One region of the Rahnella sp. ATs2 genome, then DNA from elsewhere that is predicted to be linked to it. Evidence: predicted binding sites of a transcription regulator. Region 1 holds the regulator's gene; each other region holds the start of a gene.
The links. Region 1 encodes PurR, which represses purine synthesis genes. Its sites were predicted from a motif close to CANGCAAACGTTTGCNTG; they were not measured.
Positions count from the first base shown of each region.

Region 1 (6,819 bases):
GGGCACATCGCTCTGGGTGTCGATAACGTGGCACAAACCTGTGATGACATCCGCAATGCGGGTGGCAAAGTGACCCGTGAAGCCGGTCCGGTTAAAGGCGGCTCCACCATTATCGCCTTCGTTGAAGATCCGGACGGTTACAAAATCGAGCTTATCGAATCCAAACATGCGGGCCAGGGTCTGGGCAACTGATCCCCTTGAATGTTGAAAGGGGCGCAAATGCGCCCTTTTTTATTGCCCAATTTTTGCCGCAGCCCTGCAACGGACGGCAAAATTTGTCATAATGCGCGCTGAATTCGATGAAGATAAGAAACTAATGGCCGAGAATAGTGACATTAACGCCCTGAGAGGCCGTTTTCGTGGTTTTTATCCGGTAGTCATTGATGTTGAAACTGCCGGATTTAATGCCCAAACCGATGCGCTGCTGGAAATTGCAGCAATCACATTGAAGATGGATGAGGACGGCTGGCTGCAAAGCGATGAGACCGTGCATTTCCACGTAGAACCTTTTGAAGGTTCGGTACTGGTGCCGGAAGCGCTGGCGTTTAACGGTATCGATCCGACCAACCCGTTGCGCGGCGCAGTCAGTGAATATGAAGCCCTGCACGAGATTTTTAAAGTCATCCGCAAAGGGATGAAAGAGCAAAACTGTAACCGCGCAATCATCGTGGCGCATAACGCCAACTTCGATCACAGTTTTCTGATGGCGGCAGCCGAGCGCGCCGGGCTGAAACGTAACCCGTTCCACCCTTTCGCCACATTTGATACTGCGGCGTTAAGCGGACTGGTGCTCGGGCAAACGGTGCTGGCAAAAGCCTGTATCAGCGCGGGAATGGTGTTTGACAGCAGTCAGGCTCACTCTGCACTGTATGACACAGAACGCACTGCTGAGCTGTTCTGTGAGCTGGTGAACCGCTGGAAGCGTCTTGGCGGCTGGCCGTTGCCCCTGACCGCAGAAGAAGCGGAAGACGAAACCGTGCAGCAGGAAAATCAGCAGTAATCCGCACGGCTGGCTGGATCCAGACATAAAAAAGAGCGACGCAATGTCGCTCTTTTTGTTTTCACCCTCCTCAAAGGACGGCGGCCTTCTTAGAATTACTCTTCAGAAGATTTGTATTTTTCAGCAGTTTCTTTAATCAGCTGCTGCAGTTCGCCGCGCTGGAACATCTCAACCACGATGTCACAACCGCCGACCAGTTCGCCATCAACCCACAACTGCGGGAAAGTTGGCCAGTTAGCAAACTTTGGCATTTCTGCGCGGATATCCGGGTTCTGCAAAATATCAACATAAGCAAAACGTTCGCCACAGGCTGAAAGCGCCTGAACAGCCTGAGCGGAAAAACCGCAGCTTGGCAGCTTTGGAGAACCTTTCATGTAAAGCAGGATCGGGTTTTCAGATACTTGCTTCTGAATTTTTTCAATAGTTGGAGTAGTCATTTCTTGCTTCCTCAAGCCGGTACAGGCTGTCACGGTCATTACTCATCACGCGCGGCACCCAAAAACGGTGCGCAAACACAATACTTTCTATTGTAACGACGCCAGCCATCAGATAAAAACGCCATTTTTTGTGGGGTCTTTCTCAATACTGGCATTTTATTAAACAATTTTTGGCGGCTGCGCTGAACATCACATATTTAAAGATTCATCGAGAATAACATTTTTGCCGTTCGACGATAATGTCAGATTTGCCAAATCGCATTCTTTATCTCAAATATTAACCTGATGAAAAATGGTTATTTTTTTGACTAAAAATGGCGGATATTTCGACATAAAAAAAGCTATTAACTTTTTCTCACAATATGATCTAGAATCGAGTCAATTCGTGCTTTTTTGTCGGGTTCTTTTAGGCAATACTCTGACATCCCTGATGTTTAACCCAACCACTCATGGTAACGAAGCTATGCGCTTACTGTTCACGCTTTTTGTGCTGCTCTTTACCCAGCTGTTTCTTAATATGGCTCATGCGTCGCCACAGACCCGCGTCTCTGCCGATCAGCGAAAGAGTCATGTTAATTCCCTGACGCCGGAAGAACGGCGAAAGCGAAAGACAGTGGCGGCGAAAACCAGTAAAAAAACAAAAGTCGCACCGGTGACAGAGAAAAAGACTCAGGAAAAAGCATCAAAATCGAAGAAGGTCAGCAGCACCGAACTGGTCAAACGCAAGACAACTTCTGAGAAAAGCGTAAAAACGACCCGGGCCGAAAGCAAAAAAGAAAAAACACTCAGGACAACGCGGGCCGAGAAAAAGACAGATAAAGCCACTAAATCACGAGCGCTTGCCAAAAAAAGCAGTGAAAAAATCAGCAAGAAAGAAGCGTATGGCCGACACCGTAAAGGTAAAAAATTACGCGAAGAAGACACCAAACCTATTACGCTGAGTGCGACACATAAAAAACGCTATCAGCACGCACAACAAACGGCGATGACTAAGCTGATGCACCAGGTCGGCAAACCTTATCGCTGGGGAGGAACTTCTCCGAATACCGGTTTTGATTGCAGCGGTCTGGTCTATTACGCTTATAAAGATTTGATCCGCATTAAAATGCCGCGCACGGCAAACGAGATGTACCACCTGCGCGATGCAGCGCCGGTGAAACGTGGCGAACTTGAAAGCGGTGATCTGGTGTTCTTCAGAATCAACAACCGCGGCGCAGCGGATCATGTGGGTGTTTATGTTGGCAACGGCAAATTCATTCAGTCGCCAAGAACCGGTGAAGACATCAAAATCACCTCACTGGGCGATGATTACTGGCAAGACCACTATGTTGGCGCACGTCGGGTGATGACCCCACAAACAATCCGATAATAAACAATTCGTTAAGTCTGAAGTTTCGCTAATCAGCCATTGAATAGCACTTAACGAAGAGTTTCTGCAGGGAAGAGTATCGGCGGTAACGGTCACTGCGTAAAATTGAAAAGGGCGATTCCTGTGAAAGGTATCGCCCTTTTTTGTTGCGTCTCACTACTGTCTTAGTGCCAGATTAGTTCATCACTGCCGTGAAGCTGAAAGCGATAATCATGAGCAAAGCGCATACCGTGGTGATCAACGATAATTTCAGGTTGCTGTCCATCAAACCCCCTTTCGGATCAAGTTGTGGCGTTTCTTTTAGCCACACTAAATGTGTGCCAACGCATTTTCGCATAATTCACTTTTAAAATCTTCTGCTGAATGAAAATGTGAACATGACAATTTTACTTCCACTTTCATGCATTATAAGAGAAAATTGTCGGTTAACACGCCTGTGTGCCGGTCGATTTCACCCGAGAGCATTTCACGCCTCATTCTGAAGAATCCACCCAATGATTACACTGCCCTTTTAGATGTCCGCAGTGTAATCAGCGCAAGCAAACGATTAACATAATGCTAACGTGCTGAAGCACGGAAGTTCAGGAGTCATTCTTTACATGGCAACGATTAAAGATGTCGCAAAGCGCGCTGGCGTTTCCACTACAACCGTGTCGCACGTCATCAATAAAACACGTTTCGTCGCCGAAGAAACCAGGGAAGCAGTGCTGCTTGCCATTAAAGAGCTACATTATTCGCCGAGCGCCGTAGCCCGTAGTCTTAAAGTGAATAACACCAAGACAATTGGTCTGCTGGCAACCTCCAGTGAAGCGCCCTATTTCGCCGAGGTGATTGAAGCCGTAGAGAACAGCTGCTTCTCCAAAGGCTATACGCTGATCTTGTGTAACTCGCACAACAATCTGGAAAAACAACAGGCCTATCTGCAAATGCTGGCGCAAAAACGCGTCGATGGTCTGCTGGTCATGTGCGCGGAATACCCTGATGAATTACTCAATATGCTTGAAGAGTATCGTTCGATTCCTATGGTGGTGATGGACTGGGGCGAAGCGCGTAAAAACTTCACCGACAGCATTATCGACAATGCTTTCGAAGGCGGATATATGGCCGGACGCTATCTGATCGAACGCGGGCATCGTGATATTGGCGTAATCCCGGGACAACTCGCGCGTAACACCGGCGGCGGTCGTTTCCAGGGTTTTGTCAAAGCGCTGACGGAAGCCAATATCCCGCTTCGCGAAGAATGGGTGGTTCAGGGCGATTTCGAGCCGGAGTCAGGTTATCAGGCGATGCATAAGATTCTGATGCAGAAACAACGCCCCACCGCCGTCTTCTGCGGGGGTGATGTCATGGCGATGGGCGCAATTTGCGCCGCTGATGAACTCGGATTGCGCGTCCCGCAAGATATTTCGGTGATTGGTTACGATAACGTGCGTAATGCGCGGTACTTCTCTCCGGCACTGACGACCGTGCATCAGCCGAAAGAACGGTTGGGTGAGATGGCCTTTACTATGTTACTCGACCGCATCGTCAGCAAACGTGAAGAATCACAGACCATCGAGGTGCATCCGAAACTGGTTGAGCGTCGTTCGGTGGCCGATGGCCCGTACCGCGACTATCGCCGTTAATGTTTGCCTTTAATCTTTTATAACGCCTGCTTTTGCAGGCGTTTTATTTCTCAGTCCCGCAACCATTCACGGTTCATCGTTTCTGTATCACCCATATATTCCAGCAACCACGCCAGTGAAGGTGACGGATTACTCTGGTCCCACGTGAGGCAACACGGGCTGTCAGGGAAGGTATTCTCCAGCGCCAGAACCTGCAATGTCTGCTGCTCAATGCGATGGCTCACGCGATGTACCGGCATCATTCCCACACATAAACCTTCACTCAGACATTCAAGCGCGCAGGTCCAGTCCGGCACAACCAGACGCCGCTGGTTATCGAGTGTCCAGGTATCACGCTTAGGCAACGTCCGCGAGGTATCTTCAAGACACAATGCGGGATAAGGCCTGAGCTGGTCATCACTGAGCGCACCCGGTAACTGCGCCAGCGGATGCTGCGGGCTGACCACGCAGTGCCAGTCCATAAACCCCATGTCGCGAAAACTGAAACGACCACCAACCGGTATCGCCCGCGTCGCACCGATTGCCACATCAGCACGTCCGTCAACCAGTGCGTCCCACACACCATTAAACACTTCGGAATGAATAATCAGCTCCGTATCAGGAAAATGACGATAGAAATCCAGCACCAGTCGCCGGGTTCTTGCCGGTTTAACAATTCTGTCGACAGCAATACGTAACTCGCCCCGCCAGCCGTTGGCAACCTGCTGACATTGGCGTCTTGTAGCTATCATTTTTTTTATCAGAACCCGCGCTTCATCCACGAAAACTTTGCCCGCTGGCGTTAAAACGACGTCGCGGTGTCGACGTTCAAACAAGGGCACCGCCAGCCATTGTTCGAGCTGACGAACGGTGTAGCTGATGGCAGAAGGGACCCGATGTAGTTCCTGTGCCGCCGCACTGAAGCTTCCGGTTCTTGCCACCGCATCAACGACTTCCAGAGCGTATTCTGACCACATATTTTAGCCTTCAATATTTTTGATAGCAGAGTGCAAATATTAACGTTTCACAACGCTGTTATCAAAGCGTTAAAATCTGCCTCCGAACAGATCCCTGCATCAAATCATCTGCAATAAATAAATTAACGAGATAATAATGAAACCCTCCTTTGGATTTATGCTCTATCTGGCTGGCCTGAGCATGCTCGGCTTTTTAGCCACAGATATGTACCTTCCTGCGTTCAGCGCAATGCAAATTAGCCTGATGACCAGTCCGGGAATGATCAGCGCCAGCCTGAGTATTTTTCTCGGCGGATTCGCCATCGGACAATTGCTGTGGGGACCGCTGTCAGACCGCATTGGCCGCAAACCGGTTTTACTGCTGGGCCTGACACTGTTTGCCGTCGGCTGCCTGGGCGTGATTTGGGTCGAGAACGTGCGCGCCCTTCTGGCGCTGCGTTTCTTACAGGCCATGGGCGTCTGTGCCGCCGCAGTGACCTGGCAGGCAATCGTGGTGGACCGTTTTTCAGCGGATGTCGCTAAAAAAACCTTCGCCAGCATTATGCCTTTAGTGGCACTTTCGCCGGCGCTGGCTCCTTTGCTTGGCGCCTGGGTGCTCAATCATTTTGACTGGGAAGCGATATTTGCCCTGCTGACTGCGGTCGCCGCCCTGTTGCTTATCGCCACCTTCACGCTGCGGGAAAATAAGCCGGCAGAACACAAATCTGACGAAAAAGCGGGCTTTGGCACGTTGCTGAAGTCGCGCGTTTACAGCGGTAATGTCATGATTTACGCTGCCTGTTCCGCCGGTTTCTTTGCCTGGCTGACAGGTTCGCCGTTTATTCTGAGTGATATGGGTTATTCGCCGGGCGTGATTGGCCTGAGCTATGTTCCGCAGACCATCGCTTTCCTGCTCGGTGGTTTCGGCTGCCGGTTGCTTATCAGTAAGGTAGATGGGAATAAAATTTTACCCTGGCTGCTGACAGGATATGGTCTGAGTGTTGCGGGTCTGTTCTGTGTTGCCATGTTCACTGATGCCGGGTTGGTGAGCTTGTTGATCCCGTTCTGTTTCATGGCTTTGGTGAATGGCGCAATCTATCCAATTGTTGTGGCAAATGCATTAATGCCATTTCCTGCTAATACAGGGAAAGCGGCTGCGTTGCAAAATACCCTGCAATTGGGATTGTGTTTCCTCGCCAGTTTGCTGGTTTCCGCATTTATTGCGCAACCATTAATAGCGACAGTCACCACCATGCTGTCTACACTATTGTTGGTAGTTTTGGGCCGGTGGATGTCTGTGCGGCACAAAAATCCGCAATATACAGAGCAAAAGTCGGAGCAGGAAGCCTGAGTAAGCCTTGAAAGTTAATCGTTATAATGACCATAAGTTACAATCACTTACTGGTCATTTTCATTCGTGACGATTAACTATTGAGAATGCCTGCCGGCGAGC
Region 1 is NZ_JBLYPL010000019.1:64,472-71,290, reverse strand. Features, by position in the region: gene gloA (lactoylglutathione lyase) at 1-192, shown strand, start outside; gene rnt (ribonuclease T) at 284-1,000, shown strand; gene ACJY2G_RS19460 (Grx4 family monothiol glutaredoxin) at 1,096-1,437, opposite strand; gene ACJY2G_RS19455 (hypothetical protein) at 1,418-1,546, opposite strand; gene ACJY2G_RS19450 (C40 family peptidase) at 1,901-2,806, shown strand; gene cydH (cytochrome bd-I oxidase subunit CydH) at 2,982-3,071, opposite strand; gene purR (HTH-type transcriptional repressor PurR) at 3,406-4,431, shown strand; gene punR (DNA-binding transcriptional activator PunR) at 4,482-5,387, opposite strand; gene punC (purine nucleoside transporter PunC) at 5,524-6,717, shown strand.

Region 2 (6,819 bases), on a different contig from region 1:
GCGCATCATCAGATGGTCGTAGATGAAAGCGGCGAGCCGGTTGCTGTTGGCCGTTTATACATTAATGCCGATAACGAGGCCTCAATCCGCTTCCTGGCCGTTGACCCGAATGTACAGGACAAAGGGTTAGGAACACTGGTGGCGATGACCCTGGAGTCTGTGGCGCGTCAGGAAGGGGTAAAGCGAGTGGTCTGTAGCGCCCGCGAAGACGCAGTGGATTTTTTTGCCAAACTGGGCTTTGTTAATCAGGGGGAAATTACCACCCCGCAAACTACACCGGTTCGTCACTTCCTGATGATTAAACCGATCGAAACGCTGGATGATATTCTTCATCGCCCCGACTGGTGCGGACAACTGCAACAAGCCTGGTACGACCATATCCCGCTGAGTGAGAAAATGGGTGTGCGGATCAGCCAGTATACCGGACAGCGTTTTGTCACCACGATGCCGGAAACCGGCAATCAGAATCCGCACCATACGTTATTTGCGGGAAGTCTGTTCTCGCTGGCAACGCTGACAGGCTGGGGTTTGATCTGGCTGCTGCTGCGTGAACGGCATTTGGGCGGCACCATTGTGCTGGCGGATGCACATATCCGTTACAGTTCGCCGGTGACCGGCAGGCCGCGTGCGGTGGCGGATTTAGGCTCTGTCAGCGGCGACCTTGATCGTCTGGCTCGCGGGCGTAAGGCGCGCGTGCAACTCGAAGTGAATTTATACGGCGATGAGGTAGACGGCGCAGTGTTTGAAGGTACTTATCTGGTGCTTCCGGCTGCACCCGGCGCACCGCTCGAACCCGAAATTAACTGATTTGCTTTAGCCCAAACAAAAGGCACCGCGATTGCGGTGCCTTTTTGCGTTATAGCCAGACGAACTGATTTATGGCGCAACGGGGGATGGCGCACCGGAAACCAATCCGTTCACCATCCTCTGGTCAATGGTCTCGCTGCCGTTTATCTGCAATGTGCCGTTCAGCGTCGGTTTGTAATCGACATTTGCCGGCATTTGCCCTTGCAGATTGAGCTGCATATTGACGTTACCTTCCAGGGGCACATGTGGCCATCCCCAGTTTTCAAGCTGATTTGCCGGTACGGAGCGGCCGGTCATCTTCAATGAGAAATGACGTTGCGGCTGCTGGTCAACGGTCGCACTGGCTTCCAGCAAACCTTCTTTAGTAAAGGCGCTCAGTTCGGAAATATTCACCTGAATGTCGTTCGCATTCAGGGTTATTGAAGGACGACGCACGTCATTACGATTAAATGTGGCTTCGCTGGCATTCAGATTTAGCGTACCGCTCCAGATCCCCCATTGATGATTACGTGCCAGCAACAGATTATTGCCCAGACCATCAAGCGCGGTCAGCTGGAAAGGGAACTGCGGGTTGATATCAATAATCAGGTTTCGGTTGGCAATAAACCGGCTGACAAAGACTTCAGAAAGCGAATCCGGCAACGCCTGATTCCAGAGCTGTTTCCAGTTTTCCGGCAACGTATATTCCAGGCCAGCGACGGAAACTTCATCAAGTTGCAGGCGTTTGTTGGCGCGCAACCAGTTCCCTGTGGTACGGAGCAAACTACGCTCCCAGCGCGCCGTCGCCTGTTTAATAGCAATGCCTTGCGGCGAAAGGTCGAGACTGATAATGGGATCCTGGATATGCAGATTGCCATCAATCATATCGGTTGCATTCAGGGTGATTTCCCCGTCATCGCTTTGCCAGTCGCCTTTTTCCAGCGTCAGATCCTGTACAGACAAATCAACGTCGCTGAATGCCCAGTCAGTTCCCTGCAAGCGGGCATCAATCAGGTCAAGGCGCTGGATAGTCACTTTAGGCAATGTCTGGTAATCATCAAAAAAAGCAGCAAGTGATTTAGAGGTTTGCAGGCGTACATTGCTCAGGCGCAGGTTTTCAATGTTCCAGCTACCGTCAGCGGCCTGTGTGGCTTTACCGGTCAGCTGACCGCGCGCCAGATCGCCGCCAAAATTACTCAGCGTCAGATTCTTATTATTGATATTGCCCTGAATCAGCACATTTTCGGCCGGAAGACCGTTGACCGTCAGATTCGCGGCACTCAGCTGGAAATCGGCTTTGTCACCCAGTAGCTGAGCCGGTTTTGGCTGCCACGGCGAAATGCCGGCATTAATCTGCTGTCCCTGAATATCTAATCCGGCGGTATTCCCGGTCAGCGCCATTTTGCTGAGCTGCAGCGTATTGGCCTGCAACGGTAAATTCATTGAGGAAGGGCTGACACTGAGGCGACCGTTAGCCAGAACGACGCGATCGAAAAAGCGTGGCTCGGTTATCTGTCGCAAGCTTAAATCCAGATCGACTTCGCCAGCGTTCAGGATTTCCGGCTGATTCTTTTGCCCGAAGACGACATTGTTTAACGTCACACGACCCGGAGACGACCAGTTGTGGTCGATTTTCTCTACGGAGACGTGGTACTCGCTGTTATCGCTGATCCAGCGGCTGACCCAGCCAGCCGCCCAGCGGGTTTGTAATAGGACGTACACCAGCACGATCGCCAGCACCAGAAGTAAGGCGAACGTCAGCAAAATTTTACCGATAAATCTCATCGTCTGGAGCCCTGTAACGGGAAAGCGGAAAAAAGATTCTTTGTTTATGCCGCAAACAGCGACTTTTCTCAACAGGTTAGCAGAATGGAGACAATAAAAAGCGGCAGGGGTTCCAGACCCGCTGCCGCTGTTACACACGGATTACATCCCGTGATTACTTTTCGTGAGGGAAGACCAGATTCAGAACAATCGCAGTAATACCACCGGCAGCAATTCCCGAAGACAGAAGGGTTTTCAGCCAGTCGGGTGCGAATTGCAGGATCAGCGGTTGCTGGGAAACACCCATACCGACGGCCAGTGAAAGCGCCATGATCATGATTGCGCGGCGGTTAAGGCGCTCCCGGGAAACAATACGCACGCCGGAAGCCGCGATCGTACCGAACATCACGATGGTTGCGCCGCCCAGAACCGGTTCAGGAATATGTTGCACAAAACCCGCTACGGCAGGGAACAGCCCAAGGATGATCAGCATCAGAGCGACAACAAAACCGACATAGCGGCTTGCAACTCCGGTCAGCTGAATCACGCCGTTGTTTTGCCCGAAACATGAATTCGGGAAAGTGTTAAATACCGCAGACAGCATTGAGTTCAGGCCGTTTGCCAGAACACCGCCTTTGATGCGCTTCATATAGAGCGGGCCGCTGACCGGCTGCTCCGAAACGTCTGAGGTCGCGGTAATATCACCGATAGTTTCCAGCGACGTGACCATGAAAATCAGCATCAGCGGGATCAGCAGATTCCAGTCGAAGCCCAGACCGTAATACAGCGGCGTCGGTAAGGTTATCCAGTTTGTCTGTGTGGCTGGCGCGACGGAGGGCAACATCCCCATCATCCAGGCTGCCAGATAACCCACGGCCATGGCGATCACCAGAGATGCCACGCGCAGATAAGGGTTGCGCTGACGGTTCAGCAGAACAATCACCACCAGCACCACGGCAGCCAGCAACAGATTTTTTGGCGCGCCGAAAGTGTGATCACTCATGGCGGAGTAACCGCCGCCAATAGACGTCAGTCCGACCTGAATCAGTGACAGCCCGATAATCATCACCACGATGCCGGAAACCAGCGGCGTAATGATGCGGCGTGCGAGATGCAGGAAACGGGAAAGAATAATTTCAGTACAGGAAGCCAGCATCAGGGTGCCGAACAGCGCCGCCATCATGGTCGGGACATCGGCACCGCCATTTTTCAGCGCCATTCCGCCCATGATAAGCGGTGCCACAAAGTTAAAGCTGGTGCCCTGAATGGAGAGTAAACCTGAACCGACAGGCCCCCAGGTTTTAATCTGCAAAATGGAAGCGAGGCCAGAGGCGAACAGCGACATGCTGATGATGTGCTGTGTATCCTGCGCGGGTAAACCCAGGGCCTGGCAAATCAGCAATGCCGGTGTGATTACCGCAACAAACATCGCCAGCAAATGCTGACAGGCGGCAAATAACGTCTGAGGAAGTGGCGGACGATCTTCGAGGCGGTAAATCAGTTCACTTTTTTGCTGGCGTGAGAGGTCAGATGGCTGTGTTTCTTGTTCTGCGGTTTGCGAACTCATGTTGTGGCATTCCAATAAGCGGCAAAGCGGGCATTTTTATTGAAATTACCGACAAAAGCAATCGTTTGCTATCGGCAATTTTTGATGGGTAGTTTGGGTTAGGGGGAGATTTACGATCTGTTTTTCTTGCTTATCGCAGCTTTAATGACTTCTAATTCAGCCTCTGGGGAAATGATACTTAAATGAGATGTTTATAACTCAATAATATTTTTGGATATTTTTTTAAAATGGAGTTTTTCAATGATTCAACTCGACACCTACGGCACGCTCGTTGCCGCCACGTTGGTACTCCTTTTAGGACGAAAATGCGTCCAGTCGGTCAAATTTCTAAAGAAATACACTATTCCTGAGCCCGTTGCCGGCGGGTTACTGGTCGCTTTGCTGTTGCTGATTGCCAATCAGATGTTCGGATTGGAAATCGGCTTTGATATGTCCCTGAAAGAGCCCCTGATGCTGGCGTTCTTTGCGACAATTGGTTTGAATGCCAATCTTTCCAGCTTGCGTGCAGGCGGCAAATCTTTATTTCTTCTGGTCTTTGTCGTGATCGGCCTGTTACTGATGCAAAACGCCATCGGTATCGGGATGGCGAAAATGCTGGGGCTTGATCCGCTGATGGGGCTGCTGGCCGGTTCGATTACACTTTCTGGCGGTCACGGAACAGGTGCGGCGTGGAGCAAGCTGTTTATCGAACGTTATGGCTTTGAAAACGCGACGGAAGTTGCAATGGCCTGCGCGACCTTCGGCCTGGTGTTAGGTGGAATTATCGGCGGTCCCGTGGCGCGTTATCTGGTCAGCCATTCTTCAACACCAAACGGCACACCGGAAGATGCCGTCGATCCCAGCGCATTTGAAAAACCGACCATCGGGCGGATGATCACCCCGCTGGTGATGGTGGAAACGATCGCGCTGATCGCGATATGTCTGATGGCTGGAACTTACTTTGCCAGCCTGCTTCAGGGGTCTGCCTTCGAAATTCCGACATTTGTCTGTGTTCTGTTCGTGGGTGTGATCCTGAGCAACGTCATGGCGTGGCTCGGTTTTTATCGTGTTTTCGACCGGGCCGTTTCAGTACTGGGTAATGTCAGCCTGTCGTTGTTCCTGGCGATGGCACTGATGAGCCTGAAGCTTTGGGAAATGGCGTCACTGGCTTTGCCGATGATGGCAATCCTCATCGTACAGACCATCGCGATGGCGCTTTACGCGATTTTCGTAACGTATCGCGTAATGGGCAAAAACTATGATGCCGCGGTACTGGCAGCCGGACATTGCGGCTTCGGGCTGGGTGCAACGCCGACGGCGATTGCAAATATGCAGGCGATCACCAACCAGTTTGGTCCTTCGCATCTGGCCTTCCTGGTTGTGCCGATGGTCGGTGCATTCTTCATTGATATTGCGAATGCGATCGTCATTAAACTGTATCTGATGCTGCCAATATTTCCGGCTTTCAGTTAAAAAACAGGCACAGAAGTTTCGCTTCTGTGCCTGCCTTTCCTCCTGATTTATCGCTTACTGTGCTGCCTTTTCCGTAAACACCTCTTCCGCTTCAGCGGCTTTCTCCTGCGCCATCAGCTGTTTTTCATAAACCTTGAAAAACGGATAGTAAATCACCATCGAAAGCGCCATCAGCATGACGACCAGAATCGACACTTTGAAATCCCAGCCCATTGCCCAGGCTGCGCCAATCGGCGCCGGAGATGTCCAGGGAACCAGTGAAATCATATGCGGCAGAAGATCGGTTTTAACCGCAGTGTAGGCAATGACGGCATTCACCATCGGTGCCAGAAGGAAGGGGATGAAAAATACCGGGTTCATAACAATTGGCGTGCCGAAGATCACCGGCTCATTGATGTTAAAGCAGCTGGGAACCAGACTGAGTTTGCCCATTGTGCGCAGATGCGCCGACTTGCTGCGACAAAACAGCAACACCAGCCCGATGGTTGCGCCGGAGCCGCCGATAACGATCAGGAAATTCCAGAAAGCCTCGGTCATGATGTGCGTCATCGGTAAACCTGCGGCGAGATCTGTCTGATTCAGGCCAAGGTTGGTTAACCAGAAAGCCTGCAACATGCCGGAAACGATGGCTGAACCGTGAATGCCGGCAAACCACAGCAGGTGGCAAATCAGCACGGCGAGAAGTACCGCGGGCAGTGAGTCAGCGGCGGAAATCAGCGGCTCGAACAGCGCCATAATCGCCTGTGGTAACAGCATGTCGAAACCTGACTGCACCAGCAAACTCAAAGGGAAAAGCGTCACCACCACCGCAATAATCGGGATCAGCAAATCGAATGAATGCTTAATGTTTGAAGGAACCTGTTCAGGTAAGCGTATGCCGATATTGTATTTTTTCAGCAGCCGCGTCAGCTCAGTCACATAAATCGCCACCAGAATGGCGGTAAATATGCCCACGCCACCCAACGCGACGGTCGACATTTTCTCATCAACCTGCGGCGCAGCAACCAGCAGAAAAGACATCAGCGCCAGCATCGCCGTCATAAACGGGTCAAGTTTGTAACTTCTTGCCAGATTGTAGGCAATCGATGCCGCGATGTAGATCGACATAATCCCCATCGTCATATTGAACGGCGTCAAAATTTGTACTTCATATTTAGCCGAAAGCGCCAGCCAGCTCCTGGCGAAACCCCACGAAGATTCAGGCGAGAATGGCGGGTGGACAAAAACCAGTAAAAATGAGCCGACAATCA
Region 2 is NZ_JBLYPL010000027.1:37,446-44,264, reverse strand. Features, by position in the region: gene fabY (fatty acid biosynthesis protein FabY) at 1-807, shown strand, start outside; gene ACJY2G_RS22520 (AsmA family protein) at 877-2,571, opposite strand; gene ACJY2G_RS22515 (nucleobase:cation symporter-2 family protein) at 2,726-4,117, opposite strand; gene gltS (sodium/glutamate symporter) at 4,358-5,569, shown strand; gene ACJY2G_RS22505 (PTS sugar transporter subunit IIC) at 5,624-6,819, opposite strand, start outside.
Region 2: ACJY2G_RS22515 (nucleobase:cation symporter-2 family protein) is a predicted target of PurR. The motif match lies at 4,172-4,189, and genes of this name have one in related genera.

Region 3 (6,819 bases), on a different contig from region 1:
TAATCCGGCTCTTCGACAGTTTCCCACCAGCCCCGATAAGCCCTATCACCAGCGCTAAAATAACTGACGAAATCGCCAGCTCCAGTGTCACCAACGTGCCCTGGATAATTACCTGGGAATACCCATACAGCATGGTTTTTTCCTGTCTTTAATGGATCCCTGCGCAGGCAAAACGGCAACCTGCGTCAGAACCGCAGGGAGCGGCAAACCGCTCCCTTTGGCTCATCTCACAGCGCAAATCAGCCGCCGTAAACGTCAAAATCGAAGTATTTTTTCGCCAGTTTGTCGTAAGTCCCGTCTTTACGCATGCTGTCAAACGCCTTGTTCAGTGCGTCTTTCAGGTCGGTTTCATTCTTGCGCAGACCCATGCCGGTGCCCACGCCAAAGAATTTATCGTCTTTCACTGAAGGGCCTGCAAACGCATAGTCTTTGCCCGCAGACTGTTTCAGGAAGCCTTCGCTGCCTGCCACTTCATCCTGAAATGCTGCGTCCAGGCGACCAGATGCCAGATCTGCATAAATCAGATCCTGGTTCTGGTAAGCCACTACGTTGATGCCTTTTGGCTGCCATTGTGCGTTGGCATAGGCTTCCTGAGTGGAACCCTGCAATACGCCAACGTTTTTGCCTTTCAGGGCATCCAGAGTAGGCAGAATTTTGGAGCCTTTAGGCGCGATAAGACGGGCGTTAGCGGCATATAGTTTTTCAGTGAAATCAATTTCCAGCTGACGTTTTTCAGTGATGGATAATGAGGAAATAATCGCATCAATTTTTTTGGCTTTCAGGGAAGGGATCAGTGCATCGAAATCACTTTCAACATAAGTACATTTGATGGCTGCACGTTTACACATTTCGTTAGCCAGGTCGATATCAAAGCCAACCAGCTTGCCGCTGGAGTCTTTTGATTCAAATGGGGCGTAAGTCGGATCAGTACCGATATTAATTGCTTTAGGCGCGGCAGCAAATGCACTACCTGCACTGGCTAAGACCAGAACCAGCGGAAGAACCTTGAACAACTTTTTCATACATTAGCCTCAGTGATTATTCATCTGTTGTGGTTGTGTGTGCGTGAATGAACGTCTTTTTATAGTTTGCTGAACGATGCAAATGGCTTTTTGCCAGATTTTCTCATGCACTTTTCGTGCCGTTTCTCAGCATAGCCACTTTCCGCTGTGAGAGAACGAAAACCGGTCAAAAAAGCATCGGGATAATGAAAGTTTTCAAAGGTCTGAAGAAAGAATAGCTGAAGGGGTGGCGAACACTGCACCTTAATGAATCAATTTGTGATCATTGTTGGTGCAATGTAACCGAACTGCGCGAAATGAGTGCGGATTGGGAGAAGAAAGATTAACGACTGCCCTGCCATCGAACAAATAAGTCTTCAGGGAGCTCAATATCAAACTGATCAATCACCCGGTTTACAGTCTGATCGATAATATCTTCGACAGATGTCGGGCGGTGATAAAACGCCGGAACCGGCGGCATAATAATAGCGCCTAGCTCAGCGGCCTGGGTCATGAGTCGTAAATGCCCGAGATGCAGCGGCGTTTCACGCACGCATAACACCAGACGGCGGCGTTCTTTAAGCACCACGTCCGCTGCACGGGTCAGCAGGCCGTCGGTGTAACTGTTCACGATACCGGAAAGCGTTTTGATTGAGCAGGGTAAAATCACCATACCTGCTGTTTTGAATGAGCCGGAAGAAATGCTGGCAGCGATATCACGTGAATCATGCACCACATCTGCCAGCGCCTGCACATCGCGCAGGGAGAGATCGGTTTCCAGGGTCAGCGTCTGGCGGGCGGCATTGCTCATCACCAGATGAGTTTCGATATCAGGCACGCTCTGCAATACCTGCAAAAGCCTGACACCATAAATTGCGCCGCTGGCGCCGGAAATACCGACGATAAGTCGTTTCATGAACACTGCCTTAGAAAATGTTACCAGACCTTATGCTGCCAATACTGACATAAATCCAGACATAAAAAAACGCGCCCGCCCGGTTGTTCACCGGAGGGACGCGTTTATGCGGATGTCAGCAACCGGCTAATCAGCCTTCGTTGTGCATCTCAAGGTTTTCAGCTTCCTGCTGACCACGCAATGCCTGAGCATCGTCGTTACGCAGGGCTTCGAGGTATTCCAGATAGTTCTGGTCAACGTCTTTAGTGACGTAAACACCGTCGAAGACTGAACATTCAAATTTCTCGATGTCGGTATTGTCTTCTTTCACTGCGGCGATCAGGTCGCTCAGATCCTGGAAAATCAACGCATCAGCACCAATCATCTGATTGATTTCGCTGACTTCACGGCCATGCGCAATCAGTTCATTGGCACTTGGCATATCGATACCGTAGACGTTCGGGAAACGAATTTCCGGCGCCGCTGACGCCAGATAAACACGTCTCGCACCCGCTTCACGCGCCATCTCAACAATCTGCTGAGAGGTGGTGCCGCGCACGATGGAGTCATCCACCAGCAGCACGTTTTTATCGCGGAATTCAGCACGGTTGGCATTCAGTTTACGGCGTACCGATTTACGACGTTCCTGCTGTCCCGGCATGATAAAGGTACGGCCCACGTAGCGGTTTTTCACAAAACCCTGGCGGTACGGTTTATTCAGGATACGGGCGATTTCCAGCGCGATATCGCAGGAGGTTTCCGGGATAGGAATGACCACGTCGATGTCCAGATCTTCCCATTCACGGGCAATTTTCGCGCCCAGCTTTTCACCCATACGAACACGGGCGCTGTAGACGGAAATCTTGTCGATGAAGGAGTCAGGACGCGCGAAATACACGTACTCGAACAGGCACGGATTGTACTGAGGATTTTCAGCACACATGCGGGTGTAGAGCTGGCCTTTTTCGGTGATGTACACCGCTTCGCCTGGCGCAACGTCACGCAGGAACTCAAAACCTAATGTATCGAGTGCCACACTTTCAGATGCCACCATGTACTCATTACGGCCACCTTCCAGCGTACGCTTACCGATAACCAGCGGACGGATACCGTGCGGGTCACGGAACGCCAGCATGCCGTGACCGATGATCATCGCCACACAGGCGTAAGCGCCACGGATTTTCAAATTCACCGCGGCAACCGCAGCGAAAATGTTATCGGCTTCCAGCGGGTAATGCTGGAAACGATCCAGTTCACTCGCCAGGATATTGAGCAGGATTTCAGAATCGGAAGTGGTGTTCACATGGCGGCGCTGACCTTCGAACAGGTTGCTTCGCAATTCGTGAGCATTGGTCAGGTTACCGTTATGCGCAAGGGTGATGCCGAACGGAGAGTTGACGTAAAAAGGTTGAGCTTCTGAAGCGCTGGAACTGCCAGCCGTTGGGTAGCGCACATGGCCAATACCCATGTTGCCCTGTAAGCGTTGCATATGGCGGGCTTCGAAAACATCCTTCACCAGGCCATTCGCTTTCCGTAAACGGAAGTTATTATTGGCATCAATGGTGACGATGCCTGCGGCATCCTGCCCACGGTGTTGTAACACCGTTAACGCGTCATAAATCGACTGGTTTACCGGCATGAAACCGGCGATACCGACAATACCGCACATGTTGTCTTTTCCTCTTCAGCGCTGCCAGAACTAAATATGTTTTGGCAAGAAACTCGACGTGCTCTGCAGGTAGTCAAAGAACCACCTGATGATATAACTGAATTGTGGGATCAACTGGGATTGTTTCCAGTCTTCACTTTGTGAAAAACTGGTGAAGGTATCCAGGAAGAACAGCATCGCAGAGACGATTAACACCCCGCGCAGTGCGCCGAAGCACACACCTAACACCCTGTCAGTGCCGGACAAACCGGTTTTTTCCACCAGCGAACTGATCACATAGTTGACAATTGCACCTACGATCAACGTCGCGATGAACAAGATGGCAATTGCGATCCCGTTTCGAACTAACTCATCTTCGAAACGCGTGAAGTAGATGGCGAGATAAGGGTAATAATGGCTGGCAACAAAGAAGGCGCAAGCCCAGGTTACCAGCGATAAAGCCTCGCGAACAAAACCACGGATCAAACTGACTAAAGCAGAAAATCCGATAACCGCAATAATGACGTAATCAATCCAGACCATTAACTATTCCAGTGTCTAATCCAGTCACGTCTACCCCGGCATCCAGTTCGCGGCGAATTCTAACAGAAAAAGAAAACGTTTGCGTAGGGGAAATCTGCCGGCCAGACAAATTAATAATAGCGATTAAAAAAACCTCAATCGCAGCATAAACCTATAAAAACCCAACCAGAGGATCTTATAGAAAAAGGGCACAAATCGCTTGTGCCCTCCGTGGTATTTATCATTATCAGACCCAGGCAATTGGAGTTGTAGCAAGGCAGCAAATGAGAGGATCCCGATGAGCTGACATTAGTCAGTGATTCGGGTCCTCGATTGCAGCGAACACAGCTGCGGCTTCAAGTGCGCAGGGTCAGTGAGCGCTGTATGCCCGAACCTGCCCGCCTAATCCGCTCAGCTGTTGCAATTGCGGAAGTGACGCTTCAAGTTTCTGCTTCGATGCATCAGGCCCCACATACAGGCGCGTGATCTGCCCCTGTACCGGTGTTGCAGGCACTGTGTAAGCACGGAAACCAGACAACCGCAGATTGGCCACAATCTCATTGGCTTTCGCGGCGTTCTTCAGCGCACCCAACTGCACAACATACGACTGCCCTGCCGGTGCTTTCTCTTCCGCCGCAGGTTTAGGTTGCTCAACAGGTTTTGGCTGCTCGGCAACCGCTTTAGGCTGCTCAACCGGCTTCGGCTGTTCAACAGGTTTAGGTTTTACCGTCGGTTTTGCTTCCACCATCGGCTTAGGCTCAATCGTTTTCGGCTTCTGCTGTACAGGTTTGACCGGAGCCGTCTGCACCGGTTTTTTCTGTTCAGGTATCGTGGTGACCGGCGGCTGCGATTCCACCGTGGTATTACCCGGTGCCACATTGCCATGATTGGCGGCGTTGGTGTTGTTGGCAGAACTGTCAGTGTTCTGCCCGCCCGTCATGGACTGATCTGCCCCTTCCGGTGGCTGAGCAGGCAGCGATTGCGTTACCGGAGGCACCGAATCCTGTTCCTCAACATCACCCGGTTTTGGCACCAGGGGAATCGACGCAAATTCGTCTTCGTAATGCTTTTTCTTGCCGTCGAGTAAACCGGGCAGAATGATGACGCCCAGCGCCACCAGAATAATGGTCCCGACCAGACGATTTTGAAACTTACTTGCCACTGGTTTTCCCCGTGTCTATAGCATCCATTACGTGAGCTACGGTATGAAACGAGCCGCAGACAATCACAATATCCTGAGGAGCCGCCTCCTGCATAGCCTGTCTCCAGGCAGACTCCACATCATCAAATGGGCGTGCCTGAGGTAAATGTACCGTCAGTTCGGCAACGCTGGCACCGCGCGGGCCTTCCAGCGGTGCGCAATACCATTCATCGACCTGAGGCGACAGACAAGCCAGCGTACCGGCAATATCTTTGTCTTTCAACATTCCGACGACGGCGCGCACCTTGCCGCCATTACGTGGCTGTTCAGCCAGGCGTCCAGCCAGATAAGCGGCGGCATGCGGGTTGTGTGCGACATCCAGTATGAGTCGCGGCGACTCACTCACCGTCTGGAAACGCCCCGGCAGCGCAGCGCGCTGTAAGCCGCTGCGGAGTGCGGCTTCAGGAACATTCAGACCGGAATAATGCAGTGCTGCCAGCGCGGTCGCCGCATTCGCCAGCGGCACATTAGGCAACGGCAAAGCATCCAGAATATTCACTTCTTTACCGGCGTCGAGTGCCGCCCAGCGCCAGCATCCTGCATCAGCAGAAAAATGCCAGTTCACACCGCGGCGGTATAAATCAGACTGTTTTTCCTGTGCGACGTCAGCAATAGATTGAGGCATATCCGGCTCACCGACTACAGCAGGTTTACCAGCACGGAAAATTCCGGCCTTTTCGCGACCAATGCTTTCACGGTCAGAACCCAGCCAGTCAGTGTGATCGAGGGCAATACTGGTGACGACAGACACGCTGGCATCAACAATATTGGTCGCATCCAGACGCCCGCCCAGACCGACTTCAAGGATAACCACATCCAGCTTAGCCTGTTTAAACAGATGCAATGCCGACAATGTGCCATATTCGAAATAGGTCAGAGAAATATCGCCCCGCCCGGCTTCGAGTACCGCAAAAGATTCGCAGTGCGCAGATTCCGGCAACTCTTCGCCCTGAATACGCACACGCTCGGTATAACGCACCAGATGCGGGGAACTGTAAACACCCACACGGTATCCGGCAGCCATCAGGACAGATTCAAGTGTCGCGCAGGTCGTGCCTTTACCGTTGGTTCCGGCTACGGTGAAAACACGCGGCGCAGGAGTCAGTAAATCGAGTTTTTCGGCAACCGCTCTGACCCGGTCAAGGCCAAGCTCTATGGCCTGAGAATGGAGATGTTCGAGATAATAAAGCCACGTGGCCAAAGGCGACGTGGCTTGGGGAATAAGTTGATTTTGCATGAGTCCCGTTCAACCTTATCAGGTTCACTTCGACACTACATCACCAGACTGTGAAAGCAGGCAATGCCCTCTTTGTCAGAATTCACCGACAGAGTAAAAGCACGGGCTGCCTGTTTTGCAAAGAAACAGCGGGCGGCACAACATCAGATGGCCGCCCGACTCACTGACCGGCTTTTACCCTGTTCGATCAGGCGTCCTGGTTGTCAGCGGCAGAACCGTTGACAGGAACATGGACGTCAACCACATTCGGCTCCGGATGTCCGGTCAGCTTCGCCAGAACGCTGCCCAGTTTGGCGCGCATATCCGGACGACGTA
Region 3 is NZ_JBLYPL010000006.1:52,349-59,167, reverse strand. Features, by position in the region: gene ACJY2G_RS07580 (histidine ABC transporter permease HisQ) at 1-133, opposite strand, end outside; gene ACJY2G_RS07575 (lysine/arginine/ornithine ABC transporter substrate-binding protein) at 240-1,022, opposite strand; gene ACJY2G_RS07570 (UbiX family flavin prenyltransferase) at 1,345-1,917, opposite strand; gene purF (amidophosphoribosyltransferase) at 2,048-3,565, opposite strand; gene cvpA (colicin V production protein) at 3,596-4,087, opposite strand; gene dedD (cell division protein DedD) at 4,437-5,228, opposite strand; gene folC (bifunctional tetrahydrofolate synthase/dihydrofolate synthase) at 5,218-6,504, opposite strand; gene accD (acetyl-CoA carboxylase, carboxyltransferase subunit beta) at 6,692-6,819, opposite strand, start outside.
Region 3: cvpA (colicin V production protein) is a predicted target of PurR. The motif match lies at 4,156-4,173, and genes of this name have one in related genera.